DNA from 3 places in the Gordonia sp. NPDC062954 genome. Region 3 is predicted to be linked to each of the others. Evidence: predicted binding sites of a transcription regulator. Region 3 holds the regulator's gene; each other region holds the start of a gene.

Region 1 (10,328 bases), on a different contig from region 3:
ATCGTCACCCACCAGGCGCCCAGCGGGTGGACGTACACCACGGTGATCGCAGAGGTTGATCAGCCGGTGGACACTGTGGCGAACTTCGAGTCCGCGGAGCTGCGCTGGGTGCGGGAAGACGACATCTCCGAGCTGCCGTTGCATCCGGGTTTCGAGAATGCTTGGCCGATGCTGCAGGAACGCATCAACGCTCTCGATCCGCGGAGCTGAGAATCGCCGCCCAGCTCTGGAATCGCCGCCCAGCTCTGGAATCGCCGCCCAGCTCTGGAATCGGGCCCAGTTGTGGGATCGGACCAGGGCCGGTCACCGCGTCGGCCGTAGCCGGTTGGCCCCGGCGATGAGTGCGCGGACGTTGGCCTCGTCGGCGGTCTGTCCGGTGCCGTACGCCCAGCATCGGCGGTCGTCGTGTTCGCACAGCAGGAATGTGGTCACGGTCCCGGCGCACTCACGCTGATGGAGTCCGACGATCTGGACCGGCGCCCCGATGTCGTGCAACATCGACGTCATCGCCCCGATCGGGCCGGCCGCGGTCGCCTGCAACGACATGATGTCGTCGGCGTGGGCGATGGTGGCCTGGCAGGTGACCAGGTCTTCTCGGTCCCGTCGGGTCGACCAGGTGCCCAGCCGGATTGCCCCGGTCGGGGCGAACTCGGCGAGGAAGCCTTCCCAGCTCAGGCCGGTCGCCTCTTCGCGCATACCGCGTGGCAGCGACTGACCGAACCGAGCCGCGAACGGGTCGGTGCGTGAATGTGTTGTGCGTTGGATGGTGTGCATGGAATTCGCCTGTTCGGTCGAGGAGAGACCGACGGGCAGATGCGCAACGACCCCGCAGCGGGGGGTCGGTCAGATTCAGACCCCGCTGCGGCGGGTTACGAGCGCGTTCTGCATGCACAACATGATGGCGACCACGATAGACCGCACCACTGCAACGCGGCAACCGAGTTGTCGACGCAACGGCCTACAGCGCAGCGCGCAACTGCGTGGCGGCCGTGCGTGGCTCGTCGGCGGCGGTGATCGCGCGGACCACCACCGCCCGGCGTGCTCCGGCATCGGTCACCGCAGTGAGCCGGTCGGCGTCGATACCGCCGATGGCGAACCACGGCTTCTCGGCCGCGACCGCCGCTGCCTGACGGACGAGGTCGAGGCCGGGGGCGGACCGGCCGGGTTTGGTCGGCGTGGGCCAGCACGGTCCGACGCAGAAGTAGTCGACGTCGTCATCGTCGACCGCGTCGCGTAACTGTGCTGCGTCGTGGGTGGAGATGCCGATCGCGATGTCGGCGCCGGCAATGTGGCGGGCCAGCTTGGCGGGCAGGTCGCCCTGTCCGACGTGCAGGACATCGGCGCGTGACAGTGCGGCGATGTCGGCGCGGTCGTTGACCGCGAGCATCGCGCCGTGCTGGTGGGCGATGGCGCGCATACGTGCCAGGATCTCGAGTTCCTCTCGGGCCTCGAGGGTGCCGAACTGCGCTTCGCCGGGCGAACCCTTGTCCCGTAACTGGACGATGTCGACACCGCCGGCGACTGCAGCGGACACGAAGTCGACGAGGTCTCCGCGTTCCCGGCGGGCGTCGGTGCACAGGTAGAGGCGGGCGTCGGCGAGCCGCGCGGTCCGCGCGCTTCGGGTGTCGGTCACGGTGGCCACGCTAGCCGTGGGAGTCGAGACGACTGCGGCCCCGGGTCGCCACCGCCGTGCCAACGCCCAGAACGACGGCGGTAGCCTGGGGTGGAACGACACGGGAGCCTGGGGTGCGCCGGGCTGAGAGTGCGGATCGATCCTCCGCTGACCGTTTGACCTGATCCGGGTAATGCCGGCGAAGGAAGGATGATCTGACGTGATTGCTGACAATTCCGGCTCCGCCACCGGCCTGCTGGCGGTGATCGGTGGCGGTGTCATCGGCTTGACCTGTGCGTTGGCCGCTGCCGACGCCGGTTGGCGGGTTCGGGTGTTTGACGCCGGCGCCGAGCATCGGGCGGCATGGGTGGCGGCGGGCATGCTCGGGTCCCTGGGTGAAGGGCATCCCGGGGAGGACGAGCTGCTGGCATTGTCCACCGAGTCGGTGCGCCGCTGGCCGCAGTTGCTGTCCCGTCTGGGCGGCCACAGCGTTCTGGCAGCCGCCGACTCGCTGTTCGTCGCAGCGTCCTCCGCCGACGCCGAACATCTCGATACTCTCGCCGACTTCGTCTGGGCCCGCCGACCGCGCGCCCAGGACGACCTGCGCCGGGTGGGCCCGACTGAGATACGGCGACTCGAATCGGCCGTGAGCTCCCGGCTGCACAGCGGCTATCTGGCCATCGGTGAGGGCGCGGTGGACAACCGTCGATTGCTCGCCGCGTTGCGGGAGGCGCTTCTGGCGGCCGGTGGTGAGGTGGTCGAGCGGCGGATCAGTGATCTCGCCGAGCTGGCCGACGCCGATGACATCCTCGTCGCCGCGGGATTGGGAACGTCCGCGTTGGTGCCGGAGGTGTCGTTGCATGCGGCCAAGGGAGAGATCCTCCGGCTCCGTCGGACCACGTGGTCGGTGCCACCGCCAACGCACGTGGTGCGAGCGCGGATGCACGGTCGGGCGGTGTATCTGGTCCCGCGGCAGGACGGCGTCGTTGTCGGCGCCACTCAGTACGAACCGTTCGACGAGACGGCCTTTGCCCCCGATGTCGGCGGCGTGACGGACCTGCTGTCCGACGCCGTCGACCTCATGCCCGGTCTGCGTACCTACGAGCTGGCCGAGGCCGGTGCCGGCATGCGTCCGTGTTCGGTCGACGGGCTCCCCATCATCCGTCGCATCGATGAGCGGGTGCTGGTTGCCACCGGCCACGGCCGCAACGGAATCCTGTTGGCGCCCTATACGGCTCATGTGGTCCTCGACGTACTCCGCGGCGCTGCAGGCCGGCGCACTGTCGGGGCCACGAACGCGAGCGACGCCATCAACCAAGGAGTGAACAGATGATGACGGTCACCGTCAACGGAGAGGACATGACCCTGCGGCCCGATGCCTCGGTGGCGGAACTGCTGAGGAGTATGGGTCTGCCGGACCGAGGTATCGCCGTCGCAGTCGACGGCGTGGTTGTTCCCCGGGGGAGCTGGAGCACGGCCCTGCATGCGGGTGCCGGTATCGAAATCGTCACCGCGGTGCAGGGTGGGTAGCGCGATGCGGAATGATCCGACCACGGATACGAACGCCGAATCCGCGCTATACGGGAACGCGAAGGCCGCTGACTGTCTGCGGATCGCGGACCGCGAGTTCGCTTCTCGGCTCATCATGGGCACCGGTGGGATCTCCAACCTGGCCGTTCTCGAGCGGGCCCTGGTGGCGTCGGGCACCGAGTTGACCACCGTGGCCTTGCGGCGTGTGAGTCCGGACTCGCGTACCGGGATGATCGAGTTGCTGCGTCGCCTCGACATCGCGATCCTGCCCAACACCGCTGGCTGCCATACGACGGCCGAAGCAGTGTTGACCGCACAGCTCGCCCGTGAGGCCGTCGAGACCCATTGGGTGAAACTCGAAGTGGTGTCCGATGAACGTACCCTGCTACCCGACCCGATCGAACTGGTCGACGCGGCGCGGGCCTTGGTCGACGATGGCTTCGCCGTGTTGGCCTACACCAACGACGATCCGGTTCTTGCCGGGCGGCTGCAGGATCTCGGTGTCGCAGCCGTGATGCCACTCGGGTCACCGATCGGTACCGGATTGGGTATCGCGAATCCGCACAACATCGAGATGATCGTCGCCGATGCACAGGTGCCGGTGGTCCTCGACGCGGGTATCGGCACTGCGAGCGACGCCGCTCTCGCCATGGAAATCGGTTGCGATGCAGTCCTGCTCGCCTCCGCGGTCACGCGCGCCGATGACCCGGAGCGAATGGCCACGGCGATGAGGCACGCGGTGATCGCCGGGCGTCATGCCGCCGGCGCCGGCCGTATCCCGAAGCGCTTCTGGGCTCGGGCGTCCTCGCCGCAACGCGCCTGAAAAATACGTCGCGATGTGACGATCATGGCGAAATACGTTGGCGTGGAGCCGCTTTAGATAAGCGGCGGGCTCGCAGGCTCGCTCGCCGCTACTCAATCAGCGGGTTGGGCAAGCTGCGGTTGGGCGGTGGGCCCGCATGCTCGCGGACAGGTGCCGAGCGAGTAGGCGGTCGCCCGGCGTACGGTGTCGCGTATCGCGCACCACAAGGGTTGTTGTGCAACCGATGTGGCCGTCGGGTACGCGACACCGTTGCGGCGCCGTTGGTTCACGCTATGGAGTTCTCAAGGGACGGTTGCGGTCCCGACCGGGGTCGGGTGCGTGGGAAGACTTGGCTGCGTGACCTACTCGCCGGTCAGCGTGGCTCAGGCGGCGGCGGGTAGGTTGTCGAGGTTCATCGTGCGTCGGTTGTAGGCCGGTATCGGCCGACGTGTCGGGTCAACAGCGGCGGGTGGGATGAGCCAGGGATGTCGGTCGTGACCCATGATCACCTCCCACCCGTTGTGGTGGATGTCGGCATGACACGACGGGCACAGCAAACATCCGTTGTCCAACACCGTGATTCCACCATCAGCCCAATGCACGAGGTGATGGCCTTGGCAGCGGGAGGCCGCCACACCGCATTTGATGCAACACTCGTCGCGTTTGTGCAACGCCTTACGGAGATGGGCTGGGAACAGGCGTTTGTCTTTACTCATCTCCATCGGCACCGCCTCACCGTCGACGATCGCGACCGTCGCGGTGGTGTCGCACGTCAACGTGCGCAGCATGGCTTCAGTGATCGACCCCAGGAACGGCAACTCGGCCAAATCAGGAGTATCAGCGGGCACCGACACCAGCAGTCGGTGACGCGGCGCGGACGCCACATCACCACTACGGGCAGCGATATCGAGTAATGCCTCCAACGCGTCGGCGTGGCGGCGCTCCGGGCCGCGGGCATCAGGCGACCCGTCGGGTTCGGGACGCGGTGCCGCCAACTCTTCCATCGCAGCCGAGAATTTTTCGCCGACCTCGGTGTTGAGGTCGGCGCGCACCTGCAGCCGTCCGTCACCATCGACATCGTGGGTGAGCGCATTGAGGTTACGGTCTTCGGAGGCGGGTAGCCCACCGGTGTCCTCAGCGGCCTGGTTACCCAGACGACGGGAACGTTTGCCGATGTCGGCGGGGGTGGCGCCGGAAAAGAATCGGGCGAGAAGTTCGGCCACGATGTTTAGACGCGCCACATCGTCGAGCGGTTCCGCCGATCTTTTCCCGACATGATCGACCCCTTTACCCACCGCGTCGACATGCTCGGCGGAGATCGCCCCATCAGCGGCATGCGCGGCCAGGGTCGGCAGTTTCTCGCGTGCGGCGGCGATCCGGATCAGACGGGTCGCCACCGCCGGCGCGAGCCCCATCACGATCAACAACTCACTGAGTTTGCGGCCGTGATCGCGGGCCACACCCAGTCGATCCAGATGGCCGACCACCGTCGCAGCGTGATGGTCGATCAGATTACGCAGCACGACCAGAGCGGTCATCGCATCGAACGCGGCACGCCCCGACATATCGTCGCCCAAGTGCAGGTCACGAACAGAATCAGTGATGGTGGTGAGATCCCCCGAAGCTCCCATGACTCCACTATGGTCGAACACCAGTTCGACGTCAAGGAGTTTCTTAAAGATAGTGCAGAAGATTTTTGAGCGGGTGGGGTGGTTTCGATACGCGGCGGGCTCGCAGGCTCGCACGCCGCTACTCAACCAGCGGCATGGGCTCGCTCGTCGCTACTCGACATGCGACAGGGAGTGTTGCTGCGGGGCGGGGGTTTCGATACGCGGCAGGCTCGCTCGCCGCTACTCAACAAACGACGGGGGGCGGCGGTGCATGGGCAGCACGCCGCTACTCAACCAGTGGCGGGGGCGGCGGTGCATGGGTCGGCACGCCGCTGATCAACCAACGGGCTGGGGTGCGTTGTCCACCAGTTCGTGGGTGACGCCGTAGGCGGCGCGCATGCGAGTCATCTCGGCGTCTCGGACGCGGTAGCCCCGTTGCGAGATGCGTTGTGGACCACCGCCGATGCGCATTCGGATGTGACCGAATCCTGCCATCACGGGCGCGCCCGCGCGGATGACGTGCTTGAGTCGAGTGTCGGGGATCTGTAACGCATCGGCGTCGGAATCCCCCAGGAACACCCGCTGGAGCGCATGGACCAATCGGGTGGCCGCCGCGCGTCGGGCGGTGGTGGGGCCCGGCAGCGTATTGGCGATCTCTGGGATCAGGTAATCGTCGGTGAGTGCGACCACGAACTCGCGGTCGTGGTCGTCAGGTCCGGGCGAGGTGAGTCGGTAGAGTTCCTCGATCCGGATGTGATCGGACTCGTCGGCCGGATTCAGCTCTGGCTCCATGCCGATCACGTGTCCGACGTAGCGCCATAGGTGATAGACGGCATCGAGGTCGTCGTCGCTGAGCCGAACCCCGAGGCTGTGCATGGCCTCAAGCGCGATGTGGCCGAACTCGGCCATCGTGAACGCCATGTACGGCTGCGGGATCGGCACACCCCACGCCGGCTCGTCCCATTTCCCGGACCGGTACAGGCCGCGACGCACGTGCGCATGGATCATCCGAACCCGGACGGTGTAGGCGAAACCGCCGCCTTCACGACGCATCCCGCCCGGCGTCAGGATCTGACGCATCCACTCGCCGACCTCGACCGACCGGACGGCGGGCATCGACGCGTACCGGCCGGTCTGCACCAACGGCTTGCCTGCGATGCTGTTGCCGGCTCCGCGCAGCAACGACGCTGCGGCCAGTACCACCCCCAGCGCCGCGGTGTGCCGGATCAGTGCGTCGGCAGCGCGGTCGAGCCGGGTGTGATCGACCCAATCGGGCTCGTCGTCCAGGAATTCGAAGAGGTTCCGCAGCGAATCGGGGGCATCGTCGAGGGCGTCGATCCCGTGCTCGAGCGCAGTGCGCACCGCGTCGGTCGTCGACGATCCGGCGAAGTTGTCGTTCGCCACGGCGTCCGCGAGTGCATCGCCTTGCCACATCGCCGACACCCACCGTTCGCCCGCCGCGCCGTAGCGTGCGACGGCGAGGTCGGCGTTCACCAGTTCTCCGGGCGGGTGCAGTTCCACGGCTTCAGTGAAACACGAGGAATCCTCACTTACTATTCACTTTCATGGCCGGTGCCGCGCGACGCTCTCCACCGAGATCCCGACGTGCCCGTCCGCAGCAGAATCGCAGCGTTGAGATGCGCAGACGACTTCTCTCTGGCGCGGTGGAGCTTTTGGTCAGGCGGCCGGGCATCCGTCCCACCACGCAGCAACTCGCCGACCATGCTCACGTCAGTATCGGCACGGTCTACCGCTACTTCGCCGACATCGATGCACTCATCGAGGAGTTGCGTGCGGCCGCGATCCACGACATCACCACGTCGTTGGCCACCGGCGTTGGCCGCGCGATGGACGCGGAACCCATGACCGCGATGGTGACCATCGTCGAGACGTTGACCGCCGCGTTCGAGAAGCACGACCCGGTCCTGCGCGTGTCGTACTCGACCACCGAGGCGGAGTTCGGCGACGCATGGGCAGAGGTCGAAGAACCTCTGGTCCCGCTGGCCCGCATCCTCCCCGCCCGACTGCGACCGGACCTCGAGCCGCATGAACTCGACGATCTGGTGTTCCTCACCATGGGCGCAACCGCCAATCTGTGTCTGCGCATCGCGCTGTTGCGGCCCGACGGGGCCGACCGCGACGAGTTGGTCGCCACCGCGGCCCGGATGTTGCTCGCCGCGGTGCTGCCGCCGGACGCGCCGCCCCGACCAGTCACACGGTGACCGGCCACATCTGTGTCCGCGCCACACATGCCGCGCGGCGATCGGCCATCGACATCCGACGCGGATCGGCCAGGTATGCGTCGGACCCGGCCCGGTCGTCGAACTCGATGACCTGGGTCTCCAACGGATGTGACGGATCGTCGTCGGTGCGGCGGGCCCGCACCAGCACACGACCGCCGTGCGCAGACACCAGCCGCAGCACGTCGTCCTCATAGGCGTGGAGCGCGTCGTCGCAGCCATCGACGGACCACAGCAGGACGACCAACGTGACCGGCACGCCATCACGCTACGCCCGCAAACGCCACCAGATGTCTAAGGTCGAGAGCGTGCTCACAGTCGAGAACTTGACGAAGGTCTTCGGGCCGGTGCGTGCCGTCGACGACCTCACCTTCGAGGTTCGCCCCGGCCTGGTGACCGGTTTCCTGGGACCCAACGGGGCAGGCAAATCCACGACGATGCGGATGATGCTCGGTCTCGACCGCCCCACCGCCGGAACCGCGACCGTAGACGGCCGGCCCTATCGGGAGCTCGACGCCCCGCTGCGCCAGGTCGGCGCACTGCTCGACGCGAGCTGGATTCATCCCAACCGCAGCGCGCGTTCGCATCTGCGCTGGATGGCCGCGTCCAACGGCATCCCGCGGCGGCGGGTGGACGAGGTCCTCGACATGGTGGGCCTCGCGTCGGTGGCCGGCAAACGCGCCGGTGGGTTCTCGCTGGGTATGAAGCAACGCCTCGGCCTGGCGGGAGCGATGCTCGGCGACCCGCACACCCTGCTGTTCGACGAACCGGTCAACGGTCTCGATCCCGAGGGCATCGTCTGGATCCGCGGGTTCATGCGCAATCTGGCCGCACAGGGTCGCACCGTGCTGGTGTCGAGCCACCTACTCACCGAGATGTCCCTGACCGCCGACCACCTTGTGGTGATCGGACAGGGCAAATTGATCGCGGACTGTTCGGTCGCCGAGTTCACCAGCCGGGCATCGAGCAGTGTGCGGGTGCGCAGCCCACAGCTCGACGCCCTGCACCGGGTGTTGGCCGAGGCCGGATTGCGGGTCACCCCCGCCGTGGCTTCCGATGGCCGTCCGGTGCTCGACATCGCCGACGTGGTCACCGATCAGGTCGGCGACATCGCCGCGCATGCCGGAATCGTGCTGCACGAACTCACCGGAGCCACCGCGTCACTCGAAGAGGTGTTCATGACGATGACCGCCGGTGCGGTCCAATATCAGGGTGGCGGGCCGGCCGGCACCGCCGCGCAGGGAGGACCGCGATGATCACGGCGATGGATGCCGAGCGCATCAAACTCACCTCCACGCGCTCGCCCTACTGGTGTGTGGCGATCGTCGCGGTGCTGACCATCGGATTGGCTTTGGTGACCGGGGCCACCACCAGCGGTCCGCTCGCGTCGACACCTGGTGAGGCGGCGTGGACGGCCCTCATCGGCCTCAACTCGTTCGGTGTGTTGGTGTTGATGATCATGGCGGTGCTGGCTGTGACCAGCGAGTACCGGTTTGGCACCATTCGGACCACATTCCAGGCCGTGCCGCGTCGGCCGGTCGTGCTCATCGCCAAGGCCGCGGTTTTCGGTCTGCTGGCGTTACTCGTCAGCGTGCTGCTGGCCATCGTGGGTGTCGCGTTGGCGCGTGTCGTCGGTGGCACGACGGTCGGCATCGAGTTCGGCGACAGTGTGGTGATCCGGCAGATCTGGGGTACCGCCGTGCTCGCGGCGCTCTACGTGGTCATCGGCCTCGGTGTCGGCGCGATCGTCCGTCATACTGCGGGCGCGATCGTCATCGTCCTCATCTGGAACCTGGCGTTGGAATCTATCCTGACCATTCTGCCCAAGATCGGCGACCACATCGCCCCCTTCCTGCCGTTCGCCAACGGCAGCCGGTTCCTCAACGGCGACCTCGCCGGCACCGACTACCACTGGAACGTCTACGGGTCCCTGATCTACTTCGCGGTGTTCGCGGCAGTGATCTTCGCGCTCGGCATCGTCGTCACCGACCGCCGCGACGCCTGAACTGTGTCGTACATCGGTATGTACGCGTACCGTCACCCACCCTGACCTGTGTCCCGACCGAGGCCGTGAGACTAAACTCTCCCCATGTCCTCCGATTGGCCTCTGGTCGAGCGCGAGAAAGAGTTCCGCATCATCGAAGCCGCACTGCGCGGCGAGACGAATGCGTGTGGTGTTGTGCTGACCGGCGATTCGGGTGTCGGTAAGACCACGCTGGCCCGCCACGTCACCGCCGCCCTCGACGGTGGCGTGCGGTGGGTCGCCGGTACCGAATCCGCCCGCAGTATCCCGCTCGGCGTGTTCGCCCATCTCGTCGGCCCGGCGACGTCGAGCGACCCGGTGACCTACCTGGCCGCCGCCCGCGAATCGTTGCTGTCCGACGGCAACGTCGTGATCGGTGTCGACGACGCGCACCTGCTCGACGAACTGTCGGCGACCCTGTTGCATCAGCTCGCCATCGATCGTGCCGTGCACATCGTCGCCACGGTGCGGTCCGGGGAGAGCGTGCCCGACGCCGTCACCTCGCTGTGGA
Region 2 (10,328 bases), on a different contig from region 3:
GACGAGCGTCCGTCGCAGGCGGCCTTCGTCGCCTACGAACATCTCCGGCACGAGGACCCGATCGTCGTCGAGTTCGAACGCTTCGTGCGCGCCCGCCTGGACGAACCGTTCAACGTCGCCTTCGTCGCGCAGTCGCTCGGCACCAGCCGGCGCACCCTCGAACGACGAGTCCGTGCGGCGCTCAACCTCACTCCGCTCGGCTTCGTCCAACGGCTTCGCATCGAACGAGCTCGGCACCTCTCAGCAACCACGGACCTCACCTCCGCCGAGATCGCGCTACGGGTCGGCTACGCGAACGCCGAGACTCTGCGCTCCCTCCTGCGTAGGGAGCGACGCCGTTCCTGACCTATCGCCATGCCTGTAGCCGGTGTCCTAGTGCTCGACTGGAACCACCTCTCAGCACGTCGCGTCGACGCTCCTGCGTCGCCCCTGGACGACCCACTCGACACGCCCGCAGCACAGGCCATGTGACGTGTCCCGGCTTCCCGGACGGTCGGGGTTGGGTGGCTGTGATGTCGCTGCGTTCTCGTCGAGGGGGTCAGCAGACTCGATCAGGGTCGATTGGGATGAGACGCGAAGGCGGTCAGGTCAGGGCGGCCGAAGCCGGCCGGCGGGGTAGCGTCGGTCACGTCGAGGTCTTTCGGATGGATGGCGTAGGAACCTCCATCGTCGGGAGACCTCGACGTCCACCTGCGGACCGACGCGCCCGGCCGACCTACACCCTCATCTGGGAAGAGCCGCCAAACCTACAGCAGCACACCGGGGTTGAGCAGACCGTGCGGGTCGAGAGCTTTTTTGATGGTGGCGGTCAGTTCCATCACGTCGTCGCCGACCTGATTCGGCAACCACGCCTTCTTCAGCCGACCCACTCCGTGTTCGCCGGTGATGGTGCCGCCCAACGAGATCGCGAGATCCATGATCTCTCCGAAGGCTGCCTGCGCGCGGGCGGCCTCGTCGGAGTCGGTTGGGTCGAACACAATGAGCGGATGTGTGTTGCCGTCACCGGCGTGTGCGATCACCGAGATCATCACGTCGCGTGCCGCCGCGATTCCCGCGACCCCGTCGATGAGCGCGGGCAGTTGTGGCAGCGGTACCCCGACATCCTCCAGCAACAGCGATCCCAGCTTCTCGACCGCCGGGATCGCGGCACGACGAGCGGCGGTGAACGCCTCCCCTTCCTGCGCGTCATCGGTCGCGAAAACCTCGCTGGCGCCGTGCTGTTCGAAGGCGCGCTGGATGATCTCCACCTCGGCCGCGCCGGCGGGTCCGGGCGCGTCGGATTGGGCCACAAGGAGCGCACCCGCCTCGCGATCCAACCCCATCCGCAACATGTCCTCGACAGCGTTGATCGACACCGCATCCATGAATTCGAGCATCGCCGGACGAATCTGCGAGGTGATCGCGAGGACAGCCTCACTGGCCTGGTGCACCGACCCGAAACTGCCGACCACCGTGCACGCCGGCGCCTGCGGAGGGAGCAGTCGCAGCGTCACCTCGGTGACGATGCCGAGCAACCCCTCGCTGCCGACGAAGAGTTTGGTCAGGGGCAGCCCGGCTGAGTCCTTGAGCTGTTTGCCGCCCAGTCGTACCGCCCGCCCGTCGGCCAGCACCACCTCGAGTCCGAGAACATAGTCGGTGGTGACGCCGTATTTCACGCAGCAGAGCCCGCCGGCGTTGGTGGCGACGTTGCCGCCGATCGAGCAGATCTCGAACGATGACGGGTCGGGTGGATACCAGAGACCGTGGGCCGCCGCGGCCGCTTTGACCTCGGCGTTGAACAGTCCCGGCTGCACCACTGCAGTACGCGTGGCGGTGTCGATGACGAGATCGCGCATCTTCTCGGTGGACAACATGATCGCGCCGTCGACCGCTGTCGACCCACCGGACAGGCTGGTGCCGGCTCCCCGTGTGACCAAGGGAATGCGGTGGTGTACACACCATCGAACCGTGGTCTGCACCTCGGCGGTGGTCGTCGGACGGACCAAGGCCAGCGGAGTGCCGGCGGCGGGATCCTGCGCCCGATCCTGCCGATAGGCCTCCAGAATGTCGGGGTCGGTGACCACCATGCCTTGTGGGAGGTCGGCGGCCAGCGACTCAGGACTCACGACGTCGGTCATGACCTCACTGTAGGACGCCGTCGGCCCGTCGCCGGTGTTCTCTCATACCGAGACCTCCCAGCAACCGCACAGCTGAACTCCCGACGACGGGCAGGTCCGGTTTGTACGTTGTGTCCATGCAGCGCCACGATGAGACACACGAACACGACCGAGGTCTCCGCTACGACCTGCGTTCGCTGAGCCGCCGCCGAGCGCTGATGCTGTTGGCCACCGGCGCGGTCGCCACCACCGCCGCCGCCTGCGGCACCGACACCTCAGGGTCCGGTTCTGCGGCATCCGGCACAGCCGGGGCATCGTCCACCGACGCGGCCGGCGCCACGGGTACGGCCGACGGCTGCGTGGCGGCCGCGCCAGGGGAGACAGCCGGCCCGTACCCCGGCGACGGCAGTAACGGACCGAACGTGCTGATCGCGTCGGGAATCGTGCGCAGCGACATCCGGTCGAGTTTCGGCGATTCGTCGGGCACCGCCGAGGGTGTGCCGGCCACCCTGACCATCACCCTGCAGGACTTGGTCGACGACTGTTCGCCGGGCGAGGGTATGGCCGTTTACGTGTGGCATTGCGATCGCGAAGGCAACTACTCCCTCTACAGCGACGCCGCTGCCGACGAGAACTACCTGCGCGGCGTGCAGGTCGCCGACCCCGATGGCGTCGTTCGGTTCACCACGATCTTCCCGGCCTGCTACGCGGGCCGGTGGCCGCACATCCACTTCGAGGTCTTCGACTCCCTCGAACAGGCCGTCGCCGGCTCGGATGCCCGACTGACCTCGCAGATCGCGCTGCCCGAAGACGCCTGCACCGAGGTGTTCGATTACGACAGCGGCTACGCCCGGAGCATCTCCAACATGTCGAATGTGACGCTGGCTTCCGACAATGTGTTCGGCGACGGATGGGACGCCGAACTCGCGACCGTTACCGGGTCCCCCACCGACGGCATGGACATCTCGATCACCATCGGCGTGGCGGCAAAGGAAGACAATCAGCAGAGTATGGGTGCGCCTCCGTCGGGTGGGCCGGGCGGTCCGGGTATGCCACCAGGTGGGTCGGGCGGGCCTGCGCCACGGCAACAGGGGTGATTCAGCCGGCGGGTCGTCGGGCGTCCGAATGACGTCGATGGCCACCGCCGCACCGCCAAAAGCCCAGCAGAACGCAGGTTTACCCGCGCGGACCGAGTAGCTCTACTCATGTGCCACGGAGCGTCGCCGACGACTCTTGAGCCATGAACCAGACCCCGGTGAACCAGACCACCGCCCACTTGCTGACCAGGATCTCCGGCGAGTTCGCAGACATGTCTCGGCAGATGCACCGCATGTCCGACGACTTCGCCGAGCTGCGAGCCGTCCTCGTCGAACCGACGACACAGACAGCGTCGCAGCCGTCGCCGACGATGGAGTCCCCGCCGCCGGGTCGGCAGGTGCCGCCGATGACCGGTCCGATAGTGCCGACACCGCCGATGATCATGGTGGACGCGACGTCCACGCCCGCAGGAGCGCCGGCGACGTGGATGCCGGCGCCGCCGATACCCGGCCAGGCCATGCCCAACCCAGCTGCACACAACCAGGCCGCACCCAACCCAGCGGCACCAAACCCCAGGCGCAACCCGGCGATGGCCACTCGGGCGATGCCGCCGAACCCCACCCACCTGCCCGCCGGCTACTCGCCGCCGCCTCCCGCTGCACCACCACCGTGGCCGCCGAGCCCGCAGCGGTCGACCCGTCCGGCACTGACCGACCGCATCGCGACGGCCTTCCGCAAGGGCACGGTGGCGAGTGTGCTGGCGGCCGCCGGCGTGGGTGTCACCCTCATCGGCATCGTGCTGCTGCTGGTGCTGGCCGCCCAGGCCGGCATCCTGCGGCCGGAGGTTCGGGTGGCCGGCGGCGCCGTCTTCGCGATAGCGCTGGTGGTGGCGTCGACGTGGTGGCATCGTCGGCCCGCCGGACACACCGGCGCCGTGGCGCTCGCCGCGACCGGCGTGGCGGCCGGCTATCTGGATGTGCTGGCGGCCACTCGGTTCTATGAGTGGCTGAGCGTGCCGGCCGCGCTGAGCGCGGCAGCTGTGATCGCCGGAGCCGGGCTGGCGCTCAGTCGCATGTGGAACAGCCAAGCCCTCGGAGTACTGGTGGTTGTCCCGGTGGCCGTGCTGGCCCCGGCTCTGACCCAGGGCGTCGACATCGTGCTCGTGTCGTTCATGCTCGTGCTGGCAGCAGCGTCCGGTTGGGTTCAACTCGGACGTGACTGGACCTGGCTGTACCTCGTCCGGATGGCGGCGCCGACGTTGCCGTTGGTGTTGATCGCCGTCCTCGCAGGCGTGGGGGTCGGACCCGACACGACGATGTGGACCTACGCCCTGGCTGCTGGGCTCACCGTGGTGATCGGTCTGGGCAGCGCCCTCGTCGCGCTCCCGAGTTCGTCGCAGCCGGCGCTGCTCGCGGCCATCACCGCAGCCACGTCCGCGCCGGTCCTGTTGTCTGGCGCCCTGGTCGACGACCTGTCCGCGGCCTCGCTGATCGCCACCTGCGCCGCAGCGCTACTCCTGCTGGTGGTCAGTGGCCCGCGGATGCCGGGTGTCACCACGGCAGTCCGCGAGATCTGGTCGATGACGGTGGCGCTGCAGACGCTGGTCGCGGTCGCCACGGCGTTCAACGGCGGCATCGACGTCGCGGTGATCCTCGGGTTCGGCACGGTCGTCGCGATGACCGCGCGGCGCAGTACGTCGATGGCACGCATCATGCGCGGCATCGCCACCACTTTCGTGACGATCGGGGGCATCGGCACCCTCGCGACGGCGCCGCCCGCCGACCTCGCCGTCGCCCGCGTCATCGATCCGGCGATCGCGGCAACGACGCTGGTTCAGTGTGTGCTCTTGGTCGGTGCCGTGTGGGCCCTCGCCGGCATGTGGATCAGGGCGAGCCGAACCCGGCAACGGAGCGACCGGTCGGCCGAACAGCTGTGGGGACTGACGCTCGGAGTGGTGGCGTTGTACGCAGTCACCGAATTCGCCGTCACGACCGGGGTACTGGTCGCGGGAACCGAGGAGGGCTTCTTCGCCGGACATCTGATGGCCACCATCACGTGGATGATCGCCGGCGGCGCAACGCTCGCCCACGCCAGCCGGTTGCCGTCGGCGGCCCGCACCCCGCTGCTGGCCGGCGGCCTGGCCGTGGTCGCCGCGGCGCTCGCGAAGTTGTTCCTGTTCGACCTCGCCACCCTCGACGGCATGTTCCGCGTGCTGGCGTTCATCGTCACCGGACTGCTGCTACTGGCCATGGGTGCGTGGTTCGCGCGGAGTCTGTCCGACGATGCCGACACATCAATTCCGCATCCGGGCCCCGCGACGAGCTCGCCGGGGCAGAATAGGTCGACGTGACCGACGACGCCACCGAGCCCGATGGAAGGCGACGGTGCAGGTCGTGACCACTTCGAGCCGCCGCGCCGATCGGACCGGGCCCGACTACGCTGACGTTGTGTACGGGGCGGGCGACGAGGTGGCGGGATACGTCATCGACAGCTTTCTGGGCAGCGGCAGTAGCGCCGAGGTCTACCGGGCTCGCCACATCGGCGAGCCCGGATCGGTCGCGCTCAAGGTGCTACACACCCGGCCCAGCGACCGGCAACGCGTGCGGGAGCGTTTCGAGCGAGAGTTCACCATTGCGTCGTTCCTCGACCACCCGAATATCGTCGACATGTACGCCCGTGGTGAGATCGACCCCACCGAGGAGTCGGACGAGACCCGGACGCGCGCAACGATTCTGTGGATGGCGATGGAGTACATCGATGGTCGGCCGGCGAACGACCTGGTCGGACCACATCCCACCGAAGACGACGTCGAGACCATTGTCGCGATCGCAACCCAGATCGGAGCTGCACTCGACTACGCGCACGCGGCGGAGGTGCTGCATCGGGACGTGAAACCCGCCAACATCATGGTCGCAACGGGGTCCGAACGACCGCGGGCGGTGCTCACCGACTTCGGTATCGCACAGTTGCTCGACGACGCCCGCCCACTCGCCCGCAACGGCCGCGTCCAAGGTTCTATCGCCTATGCGGCACCGGAACTGCTGACCGCCCAACGACTCTCCGCCGCCACGGACCAATACGCCTTTGCCGCAGGGCTGTTCGAACTGTTCACCGGCGAACCCCCGTTTCCCCGCGCGACCGCGTTCGCGATCACCTATGCCCATCTGCATGATCCGGTGCCGCGGTTGACCAAGGCGCAACCCTGGCTGCCATCGTCATTGAATTCGGTGTTCGCGAAGGCCCTGGCGAAGAATCCCGCCGACCGCTACGAGACATGTGCCGAGTTCACCGACATCATTCGCCGTGCGTTGCAGGATGTTCCGGTTCCCACACCATCTCGCCGACGGTGGTGGCCATGGGCGCGTCAACCCGCCGGCTGAGCCGCGGTTCACGCTTGCGCCCTCGCCGGTGAAGCGGTGACAAGCGAGTTTGCGAACAGGCCCCGTCGCCGGTTGAGTAGCGGCGTGCTGCCCCTGTCACCGGTTGAGTAGCGACGTGCGAGCTTGCGAGCCCGCCGCGTATCGAAACCACCCCACCCGCACAAAAATCTTCTGCACTATTTTCAAGAATTTCCTTGACGTCGAACTGGTGTTCGACCATAGTGGAGTCATGGGAGCTTCGGGGGATCTCACCACCATCACTGATTCTGTTCGTGACCTGCACTTGGGCGACGATATGTCGGGGCGTGCAGCGTTCGATGCGATGACCGCTCTGGTCACATTGCGCAATCTGATCGACCATCACGCCGCGACGGTGGTCGGCCATCTGGACCGACTCGGTGTGGCCCGCGACCACGGCCGCAAACTCAGCGAGTTGTTGATCGTGATGGGGTTGGCCCCGGCGGTCGCGTCCCGTCTGATCCGTATCGCCGCCGCCCGTGAGCAGCTGCCGACCCTGGCCGCGCACGCCGCTGATGGGGCGATCTCCGCCGAGCATGTCGACGCGGTGGGTAAAGGGGTCGATCATGTCGGGAAAAGATCGGCGGAACCGATCGACGATGTGGCGCGTCTAAACATCGTGACCGAACTTCTCGCCCAATTCTTTTCCGGCGCCACCCCCGCCGACATCGGCAAACGTGCCCGTCGTCTGGGTAACCAGGCCGCTGAGGACACCGGTGGGCTACCCGCCTCCGAAGACCGTAACGTCAATGCGCTCACCCACGATGTCGATGGTGACGGACGGCTGCAGGTGCGCGCCGACCTCAACACCGAGGTCGGCGAAAAATTCTCGGCGGCGATGGAAGAGTTGGCGGCACCGCGTCCCGAACCCGACGGGTCGCCTGATGCCCGCGGCCCGGAGCGCCGCCACGCCGACGCGTTGGAGGCATTACTCGATATCGCTGCCCGTAGTGGTGATGTGGCGTCCGCGCCGCGTCACCAGCTGCTGGTGTCGGTGCCCGCTGATACTCCTGATTTGGCCGAGTTGCCGTTCATGGGGTCGATCACTGAAGCCATGTTGCGCACGTTGACGTGCGACACCACCGCGACGGTCGCGATCGTCGACGGTGAGGCGGTGCCGATGGAGATGAGTAAAGACAAACGCCTGTTCCCAGCCCATCTCCGTAAGGCGTTGCACAAACGCGACGAGTGTTGCATCAAATGCGGCGTGGCGGCCTCCCGCTGCCAAGGCCACCATATTGTCCATTGGGCTGATGGTGGAATCACGGTGTTGGACAACGGCTGTCTGCTGTGCCCGTCGTGTCATGCCGACATCCACCACAACGGGTGGGAGGTGATCATGGGCCACGACCGACATCCCTGGCTCATCCCACCCGTCACCGTCGACCCGACACGTCGGCCGATACCGGCCTACAACCGGCGCACGATGAACCTCGACAACCTACCCGCCGCCGCCTGAGCCACGCTGACTGGCGAGTAGGTCACGCAGCCACGTCTTCCCACGCACCCGACCCCGGTCGGGACCGCAACCGTCCCTTGACAACTCCATAGAGTTAACCCTCCGGCACCACAGTGGTGTCGCGTACCCGACGGCCACATCGGTTGCACAGCAACCCTTGTGGTGCGCGGTACGCGACCCCACACGCCGGCCAGGACATTCGCTCAGCCGGGTGTCTCGATCTTATAGACGCGTAAAGCATTGTCTCGGAATACTTTACTCAGTGCGTAGTCGCCGCCGAGCGGCGCGATCAGATCGACCAGTGCGCCGACGATCATGTCGAACGATACGTTGGGCTTGTCGATGGGGAAATTGGAGCCGAACATCACGCGGTCGGCACCGAAATGGGTGAACACATGGTCGACCAGCGGGCCGACCATCTCGGTCAGTGTCGCCCGGCTGCCGACATTGCCCCACCGCTCCCGTCCGTAGCCCAGAACCGGCAGCCCGAGTCCGGACAGCTTCACCATCACGTTCGGGTAGGCCGCCAGGGTGACCATTCGTTCGCGCCACAACCGCATGATGTCTGCGCGCGCACCCGCAGTGGCACCGGTTCGCGCGCCGACGGGTCCGAACACCCCGACCGGCGCCCCGACGTGGTCGACGACGATGGTGACCTCGGGATACTCCCGCGCCAGAGTCACCACGTCGTAGAGCTGATGAGAGTAGACGAACGCGTCGAACACCAGGCGTCGGTCGGCAACCTCGGCGAAGCCCTTCAAGAACGACGGGGAGGACAAGATGCCATCAGCATCGGCCCCATTGCGGATCTTGGGGTCTGGGTGACGGGTGGTGATCCACCGAATGCCACGAAGTCGGTCGGTCAAGGCGGCATGTTCGTCGATGAGTTCGGCGAAACGCTCGGCCCGCGGGTCGGCGTGGGCAACGATCGCACCCAGTTGAGGCAACGAATCCGCACCGAACGGCAGGGTCGTCACGTACCGCGTCTCCTCGACGGCCGACCTCCCCGCGGGAGTGTCGACGCGGCCGGCGGTCTCGTCGCCGCGCCAGTGCGACTCCATGTGCACCACGGTGTCCACCCGCACACCGGCGGTCTTGAAGACCGGGGAGGTGTCGGCCAGGTACTGCATAGGCTCGTACACGCGCGCGACGGTGCTCGGGGTGAGAACGTACTCCCGGTCGGCCTGCGACACCACCATCGGGAAAACCCGGTCGCCGAATGCGGGCACGAACCGATACAGCCGCGAGAGCCGATTCGCCGCCCACGGCGTGCTCCGCGGATTCCACTGGTGCAGATGAGCGTCGACAATTCCCCTGACAACACCATCGAGCAAGCTCACGTACCCGAGGTTGCCACAGTCGTCGCGAACCCGACATCGATTGATCGATCGCAAGTCGCCGTCGATGGACCGCTAGGCTCTCTGGGGCGGGCATCGATCCCGCCGACCATGCGACACGCTCAGGGGAGGTGACCGGCCCGTGGCCAATCATTCGCGACACGTCCTCCACCAGCTCCGCGAGCTGATCAACCGCGACCCCGACCGGTTCTCGGCCAACATCTACACGCGCATGTTCGCCATCGATCCCGATCTTCGCGAACTGTTCCCGGCGGTCATGTCCGGTCAGCGCGATGCGTTCTTCCGGGTCATCGACCACGTCCTCGACGTGATTCCGCAGGCAGATGGCCACCCCGAGCTCGTGGAGTTCCTCGCCCAACTCGGCCGTGATCACCGCAAATTCGGAGTCCGCCCCGAGCACTACGGTGTCATTTATCGGGCACTGATCGCCGAGTTCGCATCGCTGCTGGGTGACTACTGGGATGACGAAACCGCCCAGACGGTAACTCAGGCGATGATGCTGACCACCGGCGTGATGCGCGGCGCCGCCGAGACAGCGCCGTTCCCGGCGCTCTGGTCGGCGGAGGTGGTGGAGAAGTTCCGCATCACCCGCGACCTCGCGGTGGTGCGGCTGCTGTCCAAGGCACCTCTACGGTTCGCCCCCGGCCAGTACCTCGAGGTGCAGATTCCGCAGCGCCCGAAAGCGTGGCGAAGTCTGTCGCCGGCGATCCCGCCCAACCCGCGCGGTGAGCTGGAGTTTCACGTGCGGGGCGTGCAAGGCGGCACTGTGAGCTGCGCCATCGTCGGCGAGACGCGGGTCGGCGACGTCTGGCATTTCGCACAAGGGCACGGCACCCTGCACATCGAACCGGACCGCCCGGTGGTGATGGTGGCCGGCGGATCCGGCCTGGCGCCGCTGCGGGCGCTGCTCATCGAAATGTCCAAGCGCGCCGATACTCCGCCTACCCACATCTTCTACGGCATGCGCTATCCGGGCGAA
Region 3 (10,328 bases):
CAGCCCGACGACTACTTCACCACCGTCACCAGCGAGGACCACCCGGGCAAGTGGCGCATCGTCTTCTTCTGGCCCAAGGACTTCACCTTCGTGTGCCCGACCGAGATCGCTGCGTTCGGCAAACTCGAGGACGAGTTCGCCGACCGCGACGCACAGGTGCTCGGCGCCTCGGTGGACAACGAGTTCGTGCACTTCCAGTGGCGCGCGCAGCACGAGGATCTCAAAACCCTCCCGTTCCCCATGCTCAGTGACCTGAAGCGTGAACTCGCCTCCGCAGCAGGCGTTCTCAATGCAGACGGCGTCGCCGACCGCGCCACCTTCATCGTCGACCCAAACAACGAGATCCAGTTCGTCTCGGTGACGGCCGGATCCGTCGGACGCAACGTCGACGAGGTGCTGCGCGTTCTCGACGCGCTGCAGTCCGACGAACTGTGCGCATGCAATTGGAAGAAGGGCGATCCGACGCTCGACGCCGGCGAACTGCTGACCGCAAGCGTCTGAGAGGACAGCACATGAGCATCGACAATCTCAAGGAAGCACTTCCGGAGTACGCCAAGGACCTCAAGCTGAACCTCGGTTCGCTCGCCCGGTCCACCGAGCTCACCGAGCAGCAGCTGTGGGGCACCTTCCTCGCCACCGCCGCGGCTGCGCGAAACCCGCAGGTGCTCAACGAGATCGCGAGCGAGGCCGCCGACATTCTTTCGGCGGAGGCGTACAACGCGGCGCTCGGCGCCGCATCGATCATGGGCATGAACAACGTCGCCTACCGGGCCAAGAGTTTCCTCGACGACGATTACGCCGGAGTCCGGATGGGCCTGCGGATGAACATCATCGGCAACCCAGGCGTCGAGAAGGCAGATTTCGAGCTGTGGAGCCTGGCGGTCTCAACCATCAACGGCTGTCACGACTGCACCAGCGCCCACGCCGACGTGGTACGCAAGGCCGGGCTGACCAAGGAGCAGGTCTGGGAGGCCGTGAAGGTCGCCGCAACCATCGAGGGCGTGGCGCAGGCCCTTACGACCACACAGGTCCTGACCGGGGTCTGACTCCCCTCGCCATCGCAGCAGGCCCGGTCGCCCTCGCGGGTGGCCGGGCCTGCTGTTCGTCTGTGCCGTACTGGTCTGTGCCGTACTGGTCTGTGCCGTACTGGTTTGTGCCGTGCTCGTCGGCGCGCTGTTTCGCTGATGCGCGTGGCAGCTCAGGACAACGCCGCGCGCATCCGCTCGGCCAGTTCACCGACCTCGTCGGTGGTCATGACGAAGGCCGGGGAGATCTGCAAGGCGCCCTGACCCGCGGCCCGCCCGCTCACACCGTGCTCGCGCAACCGGCCCACCATCGGCAGCGCCTGCGCCGGATCGGCGAGCTGCACCGCGGTGACCGCACCCAACCCGGTCCGCACTTCGGCGACGGCGTCCAACTGCGCCAACGGGCTCAACAGCGCGGCCAGATCCGCCTCCAGCCGCGCAGCCTCCGCCAGCAAACCTTCGCGTTCGATGATGTCGAGGTTGGCCATCGCTGCCGCCGCGGCACCGGCGTGCCCGCCGTAGGTGTAGCCGTGCCGCCACCAGGTACCGCCGGCGTAGAAGGGCTCGGCAACATGCGGTGCGATGAACACCGCCCCCATTGGGACGTACCCCGACGTCAACCCCTTCGCGGTGGTCATCATGTCCGGCGCCAGATCGAATCGCGACGAGGCGAACCATGACTGCCCACCGATGCGGCCGAAACCGGTGACCACCTCGTCGGCGACGAACAACACATCGTGATCGCGGCAGATCTGGCGTACCTCGGCGAGATATCCCTCCGGCGGCAGATAGATCCCGCCGGCACCGATGATCGGCTCACAGAAGAACGCCGCGACCCGCTCCGCCCCGACTCGCTCGATCAGACCGAGCAGGCTCTTGGCGTTGTCCCACTCCACGGTCTCCGCATCCGCCATCAGCTCCCCGTAGCCCTCGCGGTTCACCCCGATTCCGGCGAGCGCGGTTCCGGCGACGTGCATTCCGTGGTAGGCCTTGGTGCGGCCGACGACGATGTTCTTCTCCGGCTTGCCCACCTCGTGCCAGTACCGCCGGGCCAGTTTGGCCGCGGTGTCCACCGAATCGCTGCCACCGGAGGTGAAGAAGATCTTGCTACCGGCTACCGGAGCGATCCCGGCCAACCGTTCGGCGAGCTCGGCGGTCACGTCCGCGGTGAGGTCACCGAAGCCGGAGTAATGCGCGAGCCGGCCCAGCTGGTCGGCCACGGCGTCAGCGACCTCGGTGCGCCCATGGCCGATGTTGGTGAACCACAGACCGGCGGTCGCGTCGAGGTACTCGCGTCCCTGTCCGTCCCAGATCCGGGTACCGCTTCCGCGGGTCACCACGAACGGTCCGTTCGCGGTGACCGATCCCATGTCGGCGAATCCATGCCAAAGTGAGCCTGCCATGGCTCAATCATGCCGGTCGTCGGCATCGCCGGAGGACGCAGGTCGTCCGGCGCCGATGATGCGGACGTGCGCGCCCCCACTCGTGGCCACCCCATATCCTGTATGCATCATGTCCGCACCGACTTCCGCAGACCGCCGCGCGCTGCTCGACACGCTCGATGAACTGACCATCGTCGATGCACACCGGCTGCGCCGCCGGATCGACAAGCTCGGGCGCCATCCCGGGGCCACGGCTTGGCAGCGGCTCGCCGCGGACGTGGCTTCGGCACAATCACGTGTGGACCGACGGCGCGCATCGCTCCCGCTACTCGAGTTCCCGCCCGAACTGCCCATATCCGAGGCGCGCTCCGCCATCGCCGGCGCCATCGCCGAGCATCAGGTGGTGGTCGTGGCGGGCGAGACCGGTTCGGGTAAGACGACGCAGCTTCCCAAGATCTGTCTGGAACTCGGCCGTGGAGTGCGCGGCGCGATCGGGCACACCCAACCTCGCCGGATCGCGGCGAGTTCGGTAGCGCGTCGCATCGCCGACGAAACCGCGTCGCAGATCGGCGACGCGATCGGCTACTCCGTGCGCTTCACCGACCGTGCCGGCGCCGACACCATGGTCAAGGTCATGACCGACGGCATCCTGCTCCGCGAGATCGCCGGCGACCCGTTGCTGCGCAGCTACGACACGCTGATCATCGACGAGGCCCACGAACGCAGTCTGAACATCGATTTCATCCTCGGCTACCTCCGCCGGCTACTGCCCCGACGCCGTGACCTCAAGGTGATCATCACCTCTGCCACGATCGAGCCGGATCGGTTCGCCCGGCATTTCGCGGACGCCGTCGACGGCGCAGAGGTGCCGATTCTCGAGGTGTCCGGTCGGACCTACCCCGTGGAGGTCCGCTATCGGCCGTTCGGTGACGCACGCGACCCGGACAGTGACCATCGCGACCTCGATCAGGCACAGGCGATCGACGCCGCGGTCGGCGAGTTGTGGGCCGGTCGGCGCAGCGGCGACATCCTGGTGTTCCTGCCGACCGAACGTGACATCCGCGAGACGGCCGATGCACTGCGGCATCGTGCCTCGGCCGGGGCCGAGATCGTGCCCCTGTTCGCCCGTCTGTCCATCGCCGATCAGCAACGGGTGTTCGTGCCGTCGTCGGGACACCGCATCGTGCTTGCCACCAATGTCGCCGAGACCTCGTTGACCGTCCCGGGCATCCGCTACGTGATCGACCCCGGCACCGCGCGAATCTCCCGCTACTCCACCCGGTCCAAGGTGAACCGACTTCCGGTGGAAGCGATCTCACAGGCCAGTGCCCGCCAGCGTGCGGGACGGTGCGGCCGCGTGGCGCCGGGCGTGTGCATCCGGCTCTACGCGGAGGAGGATTTCGACGCCCGCGCCGCGTTCACCGATCCGGAGATCCTGCGCACAAACCTCGCCGCGGTCATCCTGCAGATGGCCTCCTTGCGCATCGGCGACGTCTCGCAGTTCCCGTTCGTCCAACCCCCGGACGCTCGCGCAATCCGCGACGGCATGGCCGTGCTCACCGAGCTCGGCGCAATACACGAGACGCAACGCGACGACCACGAACCCGTGCTCACCCAGGTCGGCCGCCAGATGGCCCGCATCCCGGTGGATCCACGACTGGCCCGCATGCTCATCGCGGCGCGTGACGGCGGGTGCCTCGACCATGTTCTGGTCATCGCCGCGGCGCTGTCGATTCCTGATGTGCGCGAGCGCCCTGCCGACCAGCGCGAGGCAGCCGACGCCGCTCACCGGCGGTTCGCCGTGCCGGGCTCGGAGTTCCTGGCCCACCTCGAGCTCTGGTCGTATCTGACCGAGCGCCGCAAAGAGCTGTCCGGGAATCAGTTCCGGAGACTCTGCGAACGCGAGTTCCTTCACTTTCTGCGGATCCGGGAATGGCAGGAACTGCATCGACAGCTGACCCGGGTGGTGACCGACCTCGACTGGTCTGTTCCGGCAACCGAACGCGATGCCGATGCCATCCACCGCGCCATCTTGGCCGGCCTGCTGGGCAACATAGCCGTGCGGCAGGGTGATTCACGCGAATACCTGGGCGCACGCAACACCACCATGGCGATCTTCCCGGGTTCGGCGCTGGCCCGGAAGCCGCCCGCGTTCCTGATGGCCGCCGAGCTCGTGGAGACCTCCCGGCTGTTCGCGCACACGGTGGCGGCGATCGATCCGCTGTGGGTCGAGCAACTCGCCGGAGATCTGGTTCGCCGCAGCTACAGCGAGCCGCACTGGTCGGCGAAACGTGGCGCCGCGTTGGCCTACGAGCGGGTGACGCTCTATGGCGTCCCGCTGGTGGCACGACGCCGGGTGCAGTTCGGGCCCATTGATCCACCGACCGCACGAGAGATGTTCATCCGTCACGCCCTCGTCGAGGGTGACTGGCGCACCGAGCACACGTTCTTCCACAACAACCGTGCTCTGCTCGAGGCCGCGGCCGATGTGGAACACCGTGCACGGCGTCGCGATGTGGTGATCAGCGAACAGCAACTGTTCGACTTCTACGACGCGCGTATCGGTGACGAGGTCGTCTCGGCCCGACATTTTGACAGCTGGTGGAAGAAGGCCCGGCGCGCGCAGCCAGACCTGCTCGATCTCCGCCCGGAGGATGTGGCCACCGACGTCGCTGTCGCCGACACCGACTTCCCCGGCGCCTGGCAGCAGGGCGAAACCCGCCTCGAGCTGCGGTACCGGTTCGAACCGGGTGCGCCCGATGACGGTGTCACCGTGGTGATCCCGCGGCCGCTGCTCGACCATGTGCGGCCGGCAGGCTTCGACTGGTCGGTTCCGGGCCTGCGCAGCGAGCTCGCGACCGAACTCGTCCGGTCACTCCCCAAGTCGCTACGCAAGTCGATGGCGCCGGCGCAGCGTTTCGCCGATCTCGCGTTGTCCCGATTGACACCGCGCGCCGAGCCCCTCGTCGCCGGCCTCGCCCGCGAACTGTCGACGATCACGACCATGACGGTGTCTCCCGACGACTTCGCACCCGAGCGGATTCCACCCCACCTCACGATGAATTTTGCCGTGGTCGACCGTGACGGCACCGTGCTCACGACCGGGAAGTCGCTGCACCGGCTGAAGCAGGAGTTCGACGGGTCGCACGAGGCCGCCCGGCCCGTCGAGGTCGTCACGGACTGGACCGCCACCGGCATCGGCGAGCTACCGCCCACGGTGACGACAACTGTTGCCGGACAGCAGATAACCCATTATGTGGGACTCGACGCTGTTCGTGACGCAGCCGGCCGGACGGTTGGGGTGACCCGAGTCGAGCCGAGCACCGAGGCCGAACGCGACCGCCGTCACAGCGCAGCGGTGGTGGCACTCCTCGACCTGACCATCCCACCGCTGACCCGCAAGATCACCGCGACCCTTGATGCCGCCGGTCGGTTGGCGATGAGTCAGAGCCCCTACCGCGATGTCGAACATCTCGTGGGCGACTGCACCCGACGCGCCATCCGCGACCTCGCGGCAGACCGGAACCTTCGTGCCGTGCGATCGGCGACCGAATTCCGGCGACTCCGCGACGATCTGCGCCCCCGGGTGGCGCAACAGGCTCCCGATTACTTCACCCTGAGCGTTGACGTGCTCCGCCGCGTGGCCCCACTGCGCGCGCAGATGGACCGGCTCAGCGGCTCGGTGGCCGCCGATGACGTCGCCGAGCAGTTGGACAATCTGGTCTTCGACGGATTCGTCGTCGCGACCCCGCACGACCGCCTTGTCCATGTGCCGCGCTACCTCGAGGCCGCGACCGTTCGCCTCACGGAGTTGCCCGCAGCTGCCGGCCGCGACAGTACCGCCCTGGCATCCATCGATCGTGTTGTGACGCATTGGAATCAGCGTGCAACGCACCTCGCTGCGGCGCGCCGGGATGCGTTCGACGAACACGCGCACTGGCTTGTCGAGGAACTGCGGGTGGGACTGTTCGCGCAGCGGTTGGGCACCGCACGGCCGATCTCGGAGAAGCGGGCGATCCGCGCCCTCGATCAGTTCAGCTGAGACCGTCGGTGACGCTGACCCGCTCATCAACCACCCCGGAATCGGCCTCGGAGCGGTGGGTGAGATTGCCCTGCAGGTCGTCGATCTCTCGCTGAAAGTCCTCCAGCGAGTCGAATGACCGGTAGACCGAGGCGAAGCGCAGATAGGCCACCTCGTCGAGATCACGCAGCGGACCGAGGATCGCCAACCCCACCTCATTGCTGGGAATCTCGGCCGATCCCGATGCGCGGACCGCATCCTCGACCTGCTGGGCCAACTTGGCGAGCGCGTCCTCGGCGACGTCTCGGCCCTGGCAGGCCCGACGAACCCCGCGCATCACCTTCTCCCGACTGAACGGCTCGGTGACCCCGTTGCGTTTGGCGACCGACAGCACGGCACTCTCGACGGTGGAGAATCGGCGACCGCACTCCGCACACGAACGGCGCCGTCGGATCGCCTGCCCCTCGTCGGCGACACGCGAGTCGATGACCTTGGTGTCTTCGTTCTTGCAAAACGGGCAGCGCATGTCGTCCTCACGCACGTCTCTGGACACACCGGCGTACCGGTCACCCGTCACGCCGTGCCGGTTCCCGGCCGGACCCTGTGCCATCGAGGATACCGTCAGGCCCTCAGCTGTATGCGGGTGCGATCAAAGCCTGCCCCACCCGCAGGCCGGAGCCGGCGAGTTTGTTGCGTTCGACGATCTGCTCGATGACGGCCTGGCGTGGCACATCCGGCGCGATGCGATCGGCGATGGAGCTCAACGAATCACCCTGCCGCACGTGGACCACCTCGGTCCCGGTAGGGCTCGGTTGCACCGACGCGGCATAGTTGGAGCCGACGATGGCGACCGCCCACACCAGCACCGCGAGCGCCCCACCGAGCACCACGGCTGCGACCGTCGCGCGTCGACGCACGAACCTACGGTCGACTCCCGGCGACGCACAACTCGTCCCCGACACCCGTGCCGCGGGGGCACCGGACCCGCCCGGTCGACGCCTCGTGGGCCCAGTGGAGTCATATCGCCCCCGCCGCCGCGGTCGGGAGACATGCCCGGCCGGGACTCTGTCGCGCGTCGGGACGTCTGCAGGGCGCCCGGATGCCGGGTGCATCGGGGACGCAGCCGGTGCGTACTGCGTCTGCCGATGAAGGGTCGCTGTGCTCATCGTGTCCTCCTGGGAACGAGTCGGATCGAACCTCGGGCGCCTCTCGAACGCACGTCGCTCATGTGTTCGAGAGAACGCATGTTCGATTTGTAGCACGTGGGTCCGACAATGTCTCGACACACGTCGAACACATGTTTGAACATGTCAAAATGTTCGGCTACTGTCGGCGACATGGTGACGTGCGTGGATGGGCCCTGAACAGCAGCTCCGAACCAGCCGAGCAGTCTCCCCGAACAGACCAGCAGTTTTTCGATCCAGACCGGCAACCCGTAATCGGCCACTGCCGGTTTCGGCGACAGGAAGGACTCGACCGATGAGCGACAAAGCCGGCGGGCGGCGCGGCGCGTCCCGCGGGATCAGCAGCAAGCCGAAACCCGAGGCGCAGGCGCCGACCGGAGCCGATACGGAGGCATCGGATAGCGCGGTCGCCGATCCGGAAGTCGTCGAGGCTAGCCTGACCCCTCGTCAGCGAGGCGTCCTCGAGTACATCCGCGCCTCGGTCCGCGAGCGCGGATATCCGCCGAGCATCCGGGAGATCGGCGATGCCGTCGGCCTCACCTCGACGTCGTCGGTGGCCCACCAGCTGCGGACCCTGGAACGCAAAGGTCTACTCAAGCGCGACCACAACCGCCCACGCGCGGTCAACATCCAAGACGGCGACCAGCACATCCCACCGGGCGGTACGGCCGCATCGGGCGATGGCGCGCAGTTGCCCACCCCGACGTTCGTACCGGTCCTCGGCCGGATCGCCGCGGGTGGACCCATTCTCGCCGAGGAAGCCGTCGAGGACGTGTTCCCGCTGCCCCGCGAACTCGTCGGTGAGGGCTCACTGTTCCTGCTCCGCGTGGTCGGCGAGTCGATGATCGACGCGGCGATATGCGACGGCGACTGGGTGGTCGTACGCCAGCAGAGTGTCGCCGACAACGGCGACATCGTGGCAGCGATGATCGACGGCGAGGCCACGGTCAAGACCTTCAAGCGCAAGGACGGCCACGTCTGGCTGATGCCGCACAACGATCTGTTCGACCCGATCTCGGGCGATGACGCCGCCATTCTCGGCAAGGTCGTCACCGTGATGCGCCGGGTCTGAACCCGAGCGGGCCGGCCGCTCAGCCGACCACTGCGCCGGCCAGCACCGCAGTCGCAGCAGCACGCGCCGCGGCGGGTTCGGCCGTCGCCAGGGCAGCCTCGGCGGCCGCACGACATTGCTCGACGGTCACCTCCGCAAGCCTGGCGCCGACCGCGGCCGAGGCCGCGGGCGCAGTCGACAGGGACGTGACCCCGAGTCCGACCAGCACACACGCGAGCAACGGATCGGCTGCCGCCTCGCCGCAGACCCCGACGGGTTTGTCGGCGGCCTGACCGGCACGCGCCACGCCGGCGATAAGGGTGAGCACCGCGGGCTGCCAGGGATCGGTGAGAGCGGCGAGCTCCGCCGACATCCGGTCGGCGGCCATCGTGTACTGGGTCAGGTCGTTGGTTCCGATCGACACGAAGTCGACCTCCGCCAGGATCGATTCGGCGAGGATCGCTGCCGCCGGCACCTCGATCATCACACCGGCGATCAGTCCGCGTCGGCGTACCTCCCCGGCGAACTCCGCGGCCTCGGTCGCCGAGGCGATCATCGGCGCCATCACCCACGGCGTCGGTTGATGTCCGTCGGCGGCTGCCGCGATCGCGTCGAGCTGGGCCGCCCGGATGCCCGGATGAGCATCGACGATCCGGTTGCCACGCACGCCGAGTGCCGGATTGGTCTCCTCGATCTGCGTGACGAACTTCAGCGGCTTGTCGGAGCCCGCATCGAGGGTCCGGATCACCACCTTGCGCCCCTCGAAGGCGTCGAGCACCTCGCGATAGAGCCGCGTCTGCTCCTCCACCGAGGGCTCGTCCGCGCGGTCGAGAAACGCCAACTCCGTACGGAACAGGCCGACACCCTCTACCGGGTGGGAGGTCGCCGACCGGGCCGACGTGCCATCGGCGACATTGGCGAGGACCGCGATCGGTCGCCCGTCGGCGGTCACTCCCGGTCCGGCCCAGGCCGCCACCAATTCCGCCATCCGCCGGCTCTCGGCCACGCGCGCGGCGGCGTCGTCGGGATCCGGCTCGACCTCCAGGGTGCCCGCGGTACCGTCGACCAGCACCGTCGTCCCGGCGGCCACCTCACCGAGGCCGGATACCGCCACCACACACGGAATCCCGAGTTGTCGCGCGATGATCGCGGTGTGACTGGTCGGGCCGCCCAGCCGTGTGACCAGCGCGGTGACCTTTGTCGGGTCCAGTCCCGCCGTGTCGGCCGGAGCAAGATCGTCGGCCAACAGCACAGACGGTTCGGCGGGTTCCGGAACCCCGGGTTCGGGGACTCCCAGTAGTTCGGCGACCACGCGGTCCCGGACATCGTTGAGATCCGTGACGCGCTCGGCCATGAGGCCGCCGAGCTTGGTGAACATCTCCGCGAACTGGTCGGTCGCGGCGACCGCTGCCGCCGGCGCTGGCGTCCCTGTCGTGATGAGTTTCGAGGCCGCGCCGGTCCACCCGCGGTCCTCGGCGAGACCCGCCGTCGCCGACAACACCTCCGCCGCGGCACCCGAGGCGTGTGATGCCCGCTCCCGCAGCCTCCCCGCGACCGCGGCCGCCGCGTCGGTGAACCGCTTGATCTCCACGTCGCGTTCGTCCTCGAGGACTGGGGCGGCGACGGCCGGGTCATACACCGGACGCTCACCCGGCCAGATCGCGG

What was found. The regulator LexA, encoded in region 3, represses DNA repair genes until DNA is damaged. The targets are predictions, from matches to a motif close to CGAACANNTGTTCG.
Region 1: a site for LexA is predicted at 5,590-5,603, ahead of ACIGKQ_RS16195 (DUF222 domain-containing protein). Genes of this name have one in related genera too.
Region 2: a site for LexA is predicted at 6,716-6,729, ahead of ACIGKQ_RS08175 (DUF222 domain-containing protein). Genes of this name have one in related genera too.

What each region holds. Positions count from the first base shown of each region.
Region 1 covers NZ_JBITWL010000017.1:11,935-22,262, reverse strand. The annotation lists gene ACIGKQ_RS16225 (NUDIX hydrolase) at 1-210, shown strand, start outside; gene ACIGKQ_RS16220 (hypothetical protein) at 304-774, opposite strand; gene thiE (thiamine phosphate synthase) at 959-1,642, opposite strand; TPP riboswitch at 1,725-1,837, shown strand; gene thiO (glycine oxidase ThiO) at 1,836-2,945, shown strand; gene thiS (sulfur carrier protein ThiS) at 2,945-3,142, shown strand; gene ACIGKQ_RS16200 (thiazole synthase) at 3,147-3,965, shown strand; gene ACIGKQ_RS16195 (DUF222 domain-containing protein) at 4,328-5,575, opposite strand; gene ACIGKQ_RS16190 (oxygenase MpaB family protein) at 5,891-7,075, opposite strand; gene ACIGKQ_RS16185 (TetR/AcrR family transcriptional regulator) at 7,192-7,776, shown strand; gene ACIGKQ_RS16180 (DUF1330 domain-containing protein) at 7,766-8,053, opposite strand; gene ACIGKQ_RS16175 (ABC transporter ATP-binding protein) at 8,103-9,050, shown strand; gene ACIGKQ_RS16170 (ABC transporter permease) at 9,047-9,799, shown strand; gene ACIGKQ_RS16165 (LuxR family transcriptional regulator) at 9,884-10,328, shown strand, end outside.
Region 2 covers NZ_JBITWL010000006.1:16,012-26,339, reverse strand. The annotation lists gene ACIGKQ_RS08200 (GlxA family transcriptional regulator) at 1-345, shown strand, start outside; gene ACIGKQ_RS08195 (FAD-linked oxidase C-terminal domain-containing protein) at 747-2,117, opposite strand; gene ACIGKQ_RS08190 (intradiol ring-cleavage dioxygenase) at 2,234-3,193, shown strand; gene ACIGKQ_RS08185 (DUF2339 domain-containing protein) at 3,337-5,484, shown strand; gene ACIGKQ_RS08180 (serine/threonine-protein kinase) at 5,582-6,514, shown strand; gene ACIGKQ_RS08175 (DUF222 domain-containing protein) at 6,744-7,991, shown strand; gene ACIGKQ_RS08170 (amidohydrolase) at 8,195-9,331, opposite strand; gene ACIGKQ_RS08165 (FAD-binding oxidoreductase) at 9,471-10,328, shown strand, end outside.
Region 3 covers NZ_JBITWL010000003.1:214,545-224,872, reverse strand. The annotation lists gene ACIGKQ_RS05165 (peroxiredoxin) at 1-501, shown strand, start outside; gene ACIGKQ_RS05160 (carboxymuconolactone decarboxylase family protein) at 513-1,046, shown strand; gene ACIGKQ_RS05155 (aspartate aminotransferase family protein) at 1,199-2,428, opposite strand; gene hrpA (ATP-dependent RNA helicase HrpA) at 2,538-6,449, shown strand; gene nrdR (transcriptional regulator NrdR) at 6,442-6,954, opposite strand; gene ACIGKQ_RS05140 (LysM peptidoglycan-binding domain-containing protein) at 7,058-7,345, opposite strand; gene lexA (transcriptional repressor LexA) at 7,908-8,684, shown strand; gene ACIGKQ_RS05130 (phosphoenolpyruvate--protein phosphotransferase) at 8,704-10,328, opposite strand, start outside.